2 regions of the Billgrantia sp. C5P2 genome follow, and region 1 is predicted to be linked to the other one. Evidence: predicted binding sites of a transcription regulator. Region 1 holds the regulator's gene; the other holds the start of a gene.
What was found. Region 1 encodes sigma-54, which starts transcription at its own class of promoters, with help from an activator protein. Its sites were predicted from a motif close to TGGCACNNNNNTTGCTNT; they were not measured.
Positions count from the first base shown of each region.

Region 2: the regulator sigma-54 is predicted to act here: its motif matches at 4,244-4,261, upstream of glnA (glutamate--ammonia ligase).

Region 1 covers NZ_CM128542.1:1,631,878-1,637,464, forward strand. The annotation lists gene pmbA (metalloprotease PmbA) at 1-476, shown strand, start outside; gene ACRWQA_RS07545 (HPr family phosphocarrier protein) at 544-813, opposite strand; gene rapZ (RNase adapter RapZ) at 816-1,736, opposite strand; gene ptsN (PTS IIA-like nitrogen regulatory protein PtsN) at 1,782-2,252, opposite strand; gene hpf (ribosome hibernation-promoting factor, HPF/YfiA family) at 2,259-2,567, opposite strand; gene ACRWQA_RS07565 (RNA polymerase factor sigma-54) at 2,677-4,098, opposite strand; gene lptB (LPS export ABC transporter ATP-binding protein) at 4,256-4,981, opposite strand; gene lptA (lipopolysaccharide transport periplasmic protein LptA) at 4,989-5,528, opposite strand; gene lptC (LPS export ABC transporter periplasmic protein LptC) at 5,525-5,587, opposite strand, start outside.
Region 2 covers NZ_CM128542.1:386,612-392,198, reverse strand. The annotation lists gene ntrC (nitrogen regulation protein NR(I)) at 1-602, opposite strand, end outside; gene glnL (nitrogen regulation protein NR(II)) at 595-1,641, opposite strand; gene ACRWQA_RS01765 (DUF4124 domain-containing protein) at 1,968-2,534, opposite strand; gene glnA (glutamate--ammonia ligase) at 2,698-4,104, opposite strand; gene ACRWQA_RS01755 (glycosyltransferase family protein) at 4,456-4,995, opposite strand; gene typA (translational GTPase TypA) at 5,334-5,587, shown strand, end outside.

The sequences.
Region 1 (5,587 bases):
AGCGTCCTATGGAGCGCGGTGCCATGGCCAGTTCGGCCTTCGACAACGATGGCGTGCAGACGCGCGACAACGTATTCATCGAGCAGGGCCGTCTTGCCAGCTACATGCTGTCGGCCTACAGCGCGCGGCGCCTCGGCATGCAGAGCACCGGCAACGCCGGCGGCGCACGCAATCTGCGCATCACGGCGCCGCTCGCCTCACGCAAAGAACTGCTCGAGCGCATGGGGCGTGGCGTGTTGGTCACCGAGCTCATGGGCCAGGGTGTGAATGGCGTGACCGGCGACTATTCTCGCGGGGCGGCGGGCTTCTGGGTGGAGAACGGGGAAATCCAGTATCCGGTGGAGGAGTTCACCATCGCCGGCAACCTAGAGGCGATGTTCAAGGGGCTATTGGCCGTCGGCGACGACCTCGACACCCGTGGCAGCATCCACACCGGCAGTTGGCTTGTCGACGAGATGACAGTGGCCGGCGGCTAAACCGAATAGACGTCTAAGTCTCATCATTCCATTAAGTTGGTGGGAATGGCCGAGAGCAGCCATTCCCCTAATTATCCTCTTCGAAGCGGGCATCGAATAACGCCTCGATGGCTTCCAGTGCCGCTTCGGCATCATCTCCTTCGGCACGGACCTCGAGTTCGGTACCGCAGGGGGCGCCCAGCATCAGCAGTGCCATGATGTTGCTGGCATCGGCCTGCTGCTGGCCACGGTTGACGAATACGCGGGCGCGAAAGGGCTGGCAGCACTGCACCAGCTTGGTGGCAGCACGGGCGTGGAGGCCACGCTTGTTGGTCAGGGTCAGCTTGCGGCAGGGCACACTCAGGTTTCCTTGCGTTCGGACGTCTCTACGGTCGTGTCCTGGGCGGCGATGACCGGTGTGTGGATGCCGAGTTCCCGATGGCGCAGGCGCACGTCGGGCTGGTGCTGGGCCAGATGTCTGGCGAGGCGCTCGGCCAGGTACACCGAGCGGTGCTGGCCGCCGGTACAGCCGATGGCGACGGTCAAGTAACTGCGGTGTGTGTCGCGATAGGCCGGTAGCCAGCGTTCGACCCAGGCAACGATGTCGTCGAGCATCTGCTGGACCAGGGGGTACTGTTCCAGGAACTCCACGATGCTGGGCTCCCTGCCGGTGGCGGAGCGCAGGCGCGGGTCCCAGTAAGGGTTGGGCAGGCAGCGTGCATCGAAAACGATATCGGCATCCAGCGGCACGCCGCCCTTGAAGCCGAACGACTCCACGGTCAGGGTCAACTGGTCGGCGCGATGGCTGGCCACCTGCTCGGTGATGCGTCCTCGCAGGTCATGCACCGACAGCCGCGAGGTGTCGATGATCAGGTCCGCCAGGTTGCGAATGTCGCTCAGCGTCACGTCTTCCGACTCGATGGCCTCGCCAAGGGTCATGTCCCGGCCGCGGGTCAAGGGGTGTCGACGCCGGGTCGCGGAGTAGCGTTCCAGCAGGATGCGCGCATCGGTGGTCAGGTAGATGATCTGGCAATCGACCTGCTTGGTGCGCAGCTCTTCCAGCAAGCGCGGGAAGCGCTCCAGGGCATGGGGCAGGTTGCGCGCATCGATGCTGACGGCGATGGATGTCTGGATCGTGGGGGAGCTGCGCAGCTCATCCACCAGGGGGCCAAGCAGCATCGCCGGCAGGTTGTCGATGGCGTAAAAGCCGATATCTTCGAGCGCTTGCAGTGCGATCGACTTGCCGGAACCGGAACGGCCGCTGATGATCACAAGCTGCATGATGGTTCTCCTGATCAGGGGCCGGCCGAACGGCGAAGGGGGAGGTCAGGCCGAGGACTGTCGTCGAATCGCTTCGATGAGACGCTCGTGGAGTTCGCGCTGGCTTTCGCACTTGCGCAGACGTGCGCGCGTTTCGGCATCGTTCATGACGCTGGCCACCTGGCTTAGCAGCGACAGATGCGTATCGTCGGCCTCCTCGGGCACCAACAGCACGAAGACGAGGTCGACCGGCTCTCCGTCGATGGCGTCGAAGTCGATGGGCTCGGCCAGTTTGAGAAAGGCAGCCACTGGGCTATGGCAGTGAGGGCTACGGGCGTGGGGGATGGCCACACCATTGCCGATGCCGGTACTGCCCAGCCTCTCGCGACCGACCAGTCTGCCGAAGACTTCCTGGCTGTCGAGGCTCGGAGTGTTCTGCGCAATGAAGGTGCTGAAGAACTCCAGCACCCTCTTCTTGCTACCCCCGGGAACGTCGAACAGCGCGCGTTCCGGGGGCAGGATGGTTTCCAATGTCATGGCAGCTCAGCGAATGCCGGCGCCCTGGGCGCGAGCCTGGGCTTTTTCCTTGTGTTTGACCAATTGACGGTCGAGCTTGTCGGTCAGCGCATCGATGGCGGCATACATGTCCTGATCGGAGGCTTCGGCATGAAGGTCGGCGCCGGCGGCGTGCAGCGTGCAGGCGGCCTGCTGGCGCTCCTTCTCGATCGAGAGCGTGACCTGCACATTGGTGATGTTGTCGTAATGTCGCTGGACGCGGCTCAGCTTCTCGCTCACGTAGTCACGCAGTGAATCGGTCAGTTCAACATGATGGCCGGTGATGTTGACTTGCATGACAAGCTCCTTCGTCCTTCGAGTGGTAGCTCGATTGTAACCCTTTTTCCTGCCCTGCATACCCCCCTCTGGCGGTTGGATTGCCCGGGGTCAGCGTTATGTCGTGGCGTCAACGAAAACGCTTGCGCTCGCTGGAGGAGGGGATTCCCAGAGCTTCGCGGTACTTGGCAACCGTGCGGCGGGCGACCTGGATGCCATCCTCGGCCAACAGCTCCACCAGGCGGCTGTCGGAGAGCGGTTTGCGCGGCGGTTCATCGGCGACGAGCTTGCGGATACGGGCGCGGATCGCCGTGCTGGAGTGAACGTCCCCGTCACCGTTTCCGCCGACATGGCTGGAGAAGAAGTACTTGAGCTCGAAGACGCCACGTGGGGTGTGGATGAACTTCTGCGTCGTCACTCGCGAAATGGTCGACTCGTGCATCTCGACGGCCTGGGCGATGTCGGCCAGCACCAGGGGTTTCATGGCCTCTTCGCCCTGTTCGAGAAACTCGAGCTGACGTGCCATGATCTCCCGCCCCACTCTCAGCAGGGTGTCGTTGCGGCTGGCGAGGCTCTTCATCAACCAGCGGGCTTCCTGCAGATGATCCTTGAGGAACTGGTTGTCTTGGCTCTTGTCCGCACGCCGCACCAGCGCGACATAGTCGGGCTGGATGCGTAGCCGCGGCAGCGCTTCGGCGTTGAGTTCCACGCGCCAGCCGGATTCGTCGTGGTAGGCGACCAGGTCCGGTGTGACGTAACTGCTGCTCACTTCGGCGTAGGCACTGCCGGGGCGGGGGTCCAGCGAGCGAACCAGGGCGATGACATCGTCCAGCGATTCGTCGTCCAGGCCCAGGCGGCGTTTCAGCAGGCGGCGGTCATCGGAGGCCAGTGCCTCGAGGAATTGGCGTACCAGGCGACGGGTCTGGGGCAGCAGTGGCGTATCGTCGGGCAGCGCGGCCAATTGCAGCATCAGGCATTCGCGCAGGTCGCGGGCGAATACGCCGGTGGGTTCGAACTGCTGCAGGCGCAGCAGGACCTGTTCGACTTCCCGGGTGGGCAGGCCCTCCAGGCCCTGTCGGCGCAGGCCGTCGCGAATGTCCTCCAGGGATTGTGCCAGGTAACCGGCGCCATTGACGGCATCGATCAGGCTCTCGGCAATGAGGCGCTGGCGGTCGCTCAAGTCGGTCATCGCCAATTGCCAGATCAGATGGCCGGTCAGCGTCTGCACCGAGGCCTGGCGCTCGAAATCCGGCCCTTCGCCGGTGGCGCCTCCGGAGCTCGTGCCATGATCGGGATAGGTGTCGGCCCAATCGCTGTCGGTGGACAGCTCGTTGGGTATCTCGTCGGCCCACTCATCGCTGGGGGTTTCGCTGACAGCCTGTTCGCCGAAGTCGTCATCGAGTTCCAGCATGGGATTGGATTCGAGTGCCTGCTGGATCTCCTGGCGTAGATCTAGGGTCGAGAGCTGCAGCAGGGCAATGGCCTGCTGCAGTTGGGGAGTCATGGTCAGCTGAGTGCCGACACGCAGTTGCAGGGATGCTTTCATGGCCATGAGGTAATGGGGCTCATCTGCCGGAAAACTCTACCCTAGTCGGGTCGACGATCACTTGCAAGATAATTCATTGCAATAAACATGCCATCGGCAATATTCATGCCTGTTTATGCAGTTGCAATAAGGATCAGGTGCTTGCTTGATGCGCGGGATTATACTACAGACGGAAATCCTCGCCCAGATAGACTTCGCGCACCCGCTGGTTGGCCAGGATGGCTTCGGCGTTCCCTTCGGCAATGATCTGGCCGTCCCCGACGATATAGGCCGAGTCGCAGATGTCGAGGGTCTCGCGAACGTTGTGGTCGGTGATCAGCACGCCGATGTTGCGTGCCTTGAGCTGGCGGATGATGCCCTTGATCTCGCCCACCGAGATCGGGTCGACACCGGCGAAGGGCTCGTCGAGCAGAATGAAGGCCGGCTCCGTGGCCAGCGCACGGGCGATCTCGACACGTCGGCGTTCACCGCCCGAGAGGCTCATGCCGAGGTTGTCGCGAATGTGGGTGACATGGAAGTCTTCCAGAAGTTGCTCGAGTCGCGCATGTCGTCCACGACGATCGAGATCCTTGCGCATCTCGAGGATGGCCATGATGTTGTCGGCCACCGACAGCTTGCGAAAGATCGAGGCTTCCTGAGGCAGGTAGCCGATACCCGCCCGGGCGCGCTCGTGCATGGCGCTTTGCGAGAGATCCAGGTCGTCGATATGGACCTCGCCGGCATCCGCCTTCACCAGGCCGACGATCATGTAGAACGAAGTGGTCTTGCCGGCCCCATTGGGCCCGAGCAGGCCGACCACGCAGCCCTGCTCGATGGAGAGGCTGATGTCGTGCACCACGCGGCGGCGCTTGTAGCTCTTGGCCAGGTTTCGGGCGTACAGGGTTTTCATTGGCACCTCAGCGCTCCGGCTGCAGGGTCATGCGGATACGCTGGCTACCTTCGACACCTTCGCCCTGGGCGCGTGCCTGAACCACGCGACGGTCGAGGAAGTATTCCAGGTAGCCACCGTCGAAGGTATCGCCACCCTGGTGCAGTTCGGCGCGATCGATCAGTTCCACTCTTCGCTCGGCCACGTGATAGACGATGGTACGTCCCCAGCCGCGCACCACGGGTTGGTCGGGGTCGGGCTGCTGTTCGATGTAGGCACGTTCGCCGCGGGCCGTGGCGCGCGAGAGTTCGCCGGCGGCATTGCGCTGAAACTCGACCCGGTCGCCGGTGAGTCGCATGCTGCCCTGGCGAATGTCGACGTCGCCGAGATAGACCGCGGTACCGGCACGATCGTCGAGGTCGAGCTGGTCGGCTTCGACCTCAATGGGCTGCTCGGCGTCACGCTGCTGTGCCATGGCCGGACCGATGCCCACCAGGGTGATCAACGCCACGCCAGCCAGCGCCAGGGGGAATGGCCAGTGGAGGGTCGGGAGCCTGCATCGCTTCATGGCGTGAAATCCTCTAGGTTGACGGCGTCGGCTTGCCCCGGCTGGGCGCCTTCCGGGAT
Region 2 (5,587 bases), 1.2 Mb from region 1:
GGGATCGCTGCCATGTTCAGTGCGATGAACGGATGGCTGGAGCGCGGACTGTGCTGATGCAGGGCGCGGGCCACCCGTTCCTTGCCGGTACCCGACTCGCCGTTGATCAGTACCGTGATGTGTGAGTGTGACAGCCGACCGATGGCGCGGAACACCTCCTGCATCGCCGGCGCCTCGCCGATGATCTCGGCGTCGAGCCCCTCGGGGACGCTGACCGGGCGCTTGCGTTCGCGGGCGTGGGCCACCGCGCGACGCACCAGGGCCAGCGCCTCATCGACGTCGAACGGCTTGGGCAGGTACTCGAAGGCACCGCCCTGATAGGAGGCCACCGCGCTGTCGAGGTCGGAGTGGGCGGTCATCACGATGACCGGCAGGTCGGGATGAACCTCGCGCACCCGCGACATCAGGTCGAGACCGTCGATTCCCGGCATGCGAATGTCGGTGACCAGCACGTCGGGGGGGTCGTCCAGCAAGCGGCTGAGCGCCACATCGGCCCGGTCGATGCACTCGACCTCGAGGTCGGGCTGAGCCAGGGCGCGCTCCAGCACCCAGCGAATGGCGCGGTCGTCGTCGACCACCGCGACACGTGCGACATCAGTCATGGCGCCTCTCCAAAGGAATAAGCAGACGAAACTCGGTATGGCCGGGGCGGGAATCGCACTCGATCAGCCCCTGGTGCTGGTGCAGGATGCCCTGGGCGATGGACAGTCCCAGTCCACTGCCGTCGGCACGCCCCGATACCATGGGATAGAAAAGGGTTTCCTGAAGGCCCTCGGGAACGCCGGGGCCGTTGTCGATCATGGCCACCTCGCAGACCAGACGATGACGCTCCGCACCCAGGGTGAACTGGCGGCGTGCCCGGGTGCGCAACAGCAGGCTCGGGGCCTCGGTGCCGGCTTCGGTCATCGCCTCCACGGCGTTGCGGGCCACGTTGAGCACCGCCTGGATCATCTGGGCTTCGTCGCCGGGGAAATCCGGCAGGCTGGGATCGTAGTCGCGCTCGATGGCCACCGACGGGGTCTCGGCCATCAGCAGCGTGCGCACCCGCTCCAGTACCTTGTGAATGTTGAGCGGCTCGTGGCGCACCAGCTTGTTCGGCCCCAGCATGCTGTCGACCAGATCGCGCAGGCGGTCGACCTCCTCGACGATGATACGGGTGAACTCCTGCAGCGCGGGGTCGTCGAGGTCGCGCTCCAGCAGTTGCGCGGCGCCACGGATCCCGCCCAGCGGGTTCTTGACCTCATGTGCGAGGCCGCGCGACAGCACCTTGATCGCCTCCTGGCGGTTGAGCAGAGCCTCCTCGCGGGAGATACGCAGCAGCCGATCGCGCGGCTCCATCTCCACCAGCAGTTCCACCGTCGACAGCGGAGTCACCGTATAGTCGATCGTGGCCACGGCACCACCGACCAGCGCCAGCCTGACCTCGCGCTGGGTGAAGGGGTGCTGGTCGTCGCGCGCCTTGGCCAGCACTCCGCCCATACCGTCGTCCTCGGCCAGCAGGCTCGCCAGGCTGAGTCCCTTAACCCGGCCCAGGCTGACCGCCAGCAAGGCTTCGGCCGCCGGATTCATCCAGCTCAGCCGCAACTCGTGGTCGAGCAACAGCACCGCCGTGGTGAGGTGTTCCATCAGGCGTCGATACATTTACGACCTTCCCTCGTTGAACGCAGAGTGCATGGAGCATTACTTGCATCGTCATGGCGCATCGGCAGGGATCGCCGCAGCCACCGCCCCGAAGCCAGGCAGCACTCTGGATGGAACATTCCAAGCAAGAAGCGCGCCAACCCACGGCGACGCAGCAGGGCGCCGTTTCAGGGCGACCGCAGCGAACTCTTATGCACCATTATGGTGCACCGATGGCGAGAGCGCCAAATCAGGAGGCATCAATCTTCCCCATCTCGGGGCATCGAGGCACAAGGAAGGGCGAGCCAGGGGAAACGCCGCGGTCAGTTTGAGATTGACGCCTCGGCTCAACCACCATCCTGCGGCAACGTCACGTTGGCTCGCTGAACGTAAAGAGAGACCGGCGGGCTGCGATGACGCACCTGCCCCTGGGCATCAAGCAACTCCGCCTGCAGCACGTATTCGCCACGGCCGAGATCGTTGAGCATGAAGGCGCGGGTGTGCATGGGCGTCTGGCTCACCCGGCCGTCGACCAGCAGTTGCACGCGGTGGTCGGGACGCAACTCCGGCTCAATGGCCAGCTCCACCTGCAGGTTGCCGGCATAGCTTGCGGGAAGGTCCGCGCCGTGTTCCGGCGAACGGATGCGGAAGGTGTCATAGGGCATGAAGGGCTGGCCCGGCGCCTCGCCCATGCGTGGGGCAACGCCCTCGACCCGCGGCGGCTCGGACTGGCGCCCCTCGACCTGCGATGGGATCACTGTCAGCGGCGCCAGCTCCACCGGCTCGCCACCACGGTTGGGGTCGTCGGTGAAGACCACGTTACCCTGCGCATCGGTGGTGCGATAGATCGTCGTGGCCAGCACACCCTGAGCGAGTGCCAGGCCCAACAGACACAGCACGATCGCCTTGCCCATGAGTACTCTCCGTAGACGGCGACCGCGGCTCCGCTGGCGGCCAACCGATGTGCCAGTAACGTGTTCCCTCGCAACCATCCGCAACATAGTGTACGACAAAAAAGGGGCTCCGCGATGCGGAGCCCCTCGGTACGAGCCGGCGAAGACCGCCGGACCCGACAGCTTAGCAGCTGTAGTACATGTCGAACTCGATCGGGTGCGTGGTCATGCGGATACGCTCGACGTCTTCCATCTTCAGTTCGATGTAGGCGTCGATCATGTCGTCGGTGAACACGCCGCCCTCGGTGAGGAAAGCACGATCCGCGTCCAGCGCCTCGAGCGCCTGGTCCAGGCTGCTGGCGACAGTCGGTACCAGCTTGCCCTCTTCCGGCGGCAGGTCGTAGAGGTTCTTGTCCATGGCGTCGCCGGGGTGGATCTTGTTCTTGATACCGTCGATACCGGCCATCAGCATGGCGGCGAAGGCCAGGTAGGGGTTGGCGGTCGGGTCGGGGAAACGGCACTCGACGCGCTTGCCCTTGGGGCTTGCCGTGTAGGGAATGCGGATGGAAGCAGAGCGGTTGCGGGCGCTGTAGGCCAGCATTACCGGCGCCTCGAAGCCCGGCACCAGACGCTTATAGGAGTTGGTGGAAGCGTTGGTGAAGGCGTTCAGGGCACGGGCGTGCTTGATGATACCGCCAATGTAGTAGAGCGCCATTTCGGACAGCCCGGCGTACTGGTCGCCAGCGAACTGGTTCTGGCCATCCTTCCAGAAGGACTGGTGCACGTGCATGCCGCTGCCGTTGTCGCCGACCAGCGGCTTGGGCATGAAGGTGGCCGTCTTGCCGTAGGCATGGGCCACGTTGTGAATCACGTACTTCATTTCCTGGACTTCGTCGGCCTTCTTCACCAGGGTGTTGAACTTGACGCCGATCTCGTTCTGGCCGGCGTTGGCCACCTCGTGGTGGTGCACCTCGACGGTCTGGCCGATGGCTTCCAGGGTGTTGCACATGGCGCCGCGAATGTCATGGAAGCTGTCTACCGGGGGTACCGGGAAGTAGCCACCCTTGACGCGCGGACGGTGCGCCAGGTTTCCGCCTTCGACCTGACGGTCGGTGGCCCAGGCGCCCTCTTCAGAGGTGATCTTGTACATGGCGCCTTCGATGTCGGCCTTCCAGTGCACTTCGTCGAAGATGAAGAACTCGGGCTCGGGGCCGAAGAAAGCCGTGTCGCCCAGGCCGGTGGACTGCAGGTAGGCCTCGGCGCGCTTGGCGATGGAGCGCGGGTCGCGCTCGTAGCCCTGCATGGTCGCTGGCTCGATGATGTCGCAGCGCAGCACCAGGGTCGCGTCTTCGGTGAACGGATCGAGGAAGGCGGTGCCGTCTTCCGGGCGCAGAATCATGTCGGACTCGTTGATGCCCTTCCAGCCGGAGATGGAGGAGCCGTCGAACATCTGGCCGTTCTCGAAGAATTCCTCATCGACGTCACGGGCCGGAATGGTGACGTGCTGTTCCTTGCCCCGCGTGTCGGTGAAGCGCAGATCAACCCACTTCACATCATGTTCTTCGATCAGGGCGAGAGTCTTGGCTGACATTTGTGTCCTCCGTTTGAGCTGTGGCTCGATTCGTTTGGCTGAAGTCCACTGGCGCTGGTTGCATCGCAGCGCCTGTTGTAACACGCGGTGGGCCTGCTGCCCACGTCGCCATGCACAAGCATGGAGAGCTGCCCACATAAATGCAGGAGCCATGCCAAAAATGCACCATGCGAGCCCAGAAAAAAATTAAGCATCTGTTTTTACAAGAAAAGAATTTGCACCGCTCTGTCTCGCGCTGCACCAAGCCTGCTCGACCAGCCTCAGTGAGCCCCATCAGGGCTCCGACATGGCACTAAATTGGTGCAAGCGTGACCAGGGCGCACCAAAGAAGTGCGCAATGCGAAGTGGGAACTACGCGACCTCGATCGATACCCTTGCCTGGCACGCCCGCAGCCGCTCGAGCAGATCGGGCAGCGCATCGCTTCCCAGTTGGGGGTCGAAGCCGCCGATGCGATCGAACCAGGACCGCGCCACCCAGTAGGTGTCCATCGGCGAGAGGCGCTGGAGCAGCCCCCACCAGCGCAGCCAGCTGTGACGGCGCATGGGCAGGACGGCGGCGTCCCAGTCGCCGGCGAGTTCGACATCGGCCAGCCGATGGCTCAGCCAATCGGCGGCACGACGATCCTCTTGTCCGGGAAAGAGCAGGATGTCGCCGCGGCTGGCACCCACCGCGGCGTTGAAACGGCTGCCCAGGCTTGCGGAGCCGCACGATAGCAGGACGGCCTGGTGGCGCTGAGCCAGGGACGGCAATCGGCGATCGCCGGTGTCGTCCACCAACAGCAGCTCATGCCCACCCTGCCAGCGCCGGGCAGCCTGCTCGAAGATGACCAGACTGCGCGGAAGTCTTGCTCCAGCAGTCCGGGCATCGAAAATGACACTGGCAAGGCTCATGGCTCAGGCTCCACCAAGGCATAAAAGGGCCACCCGACAGCACGCAAAGTTACAAACTGTGTAGTTGAGTGTACAAAAGTGTCGATAAAGTTCCTCTACTGAATTTTGTCCCACAGAATGTCCAATTCATGTCCGGCTTTGTCGGACAACAACATTGCCAAGGCACCCCCGGGCGCATGGGGAGAGCCACGCCCCGGGCTGAGAAGAGTATAATGACGAGGTTGTGCTATTCCCCTTCGTCGCTTACCTGTACAATGCGCCACCACTCCCTACCCCGCGCCTAGGGTACGTCCTATCGATGTGTACATAGGTGCGCACCTGTTGATGAGTCACACCCTATGAACACAGCTGTAACCCCCTCTCGTATCGAGAGTTTGCGCAATATTGCCATCATCGCTCACGTCGACCACGGCAAGACCACGCTGGTCGACAAGCTTCTGAGCCAGTCCGGCACGCTGGACCGCAAGGCCGAGGGGCAGGAGCGCGTCATGGACTCCAACGACCAGGAAAAAGAACGCGGCATCACCATCCTGGCCAAGAACACCGCGATCCGCTGGCAGGACGGTAACGGCCGCGACTTCCATATCAACAT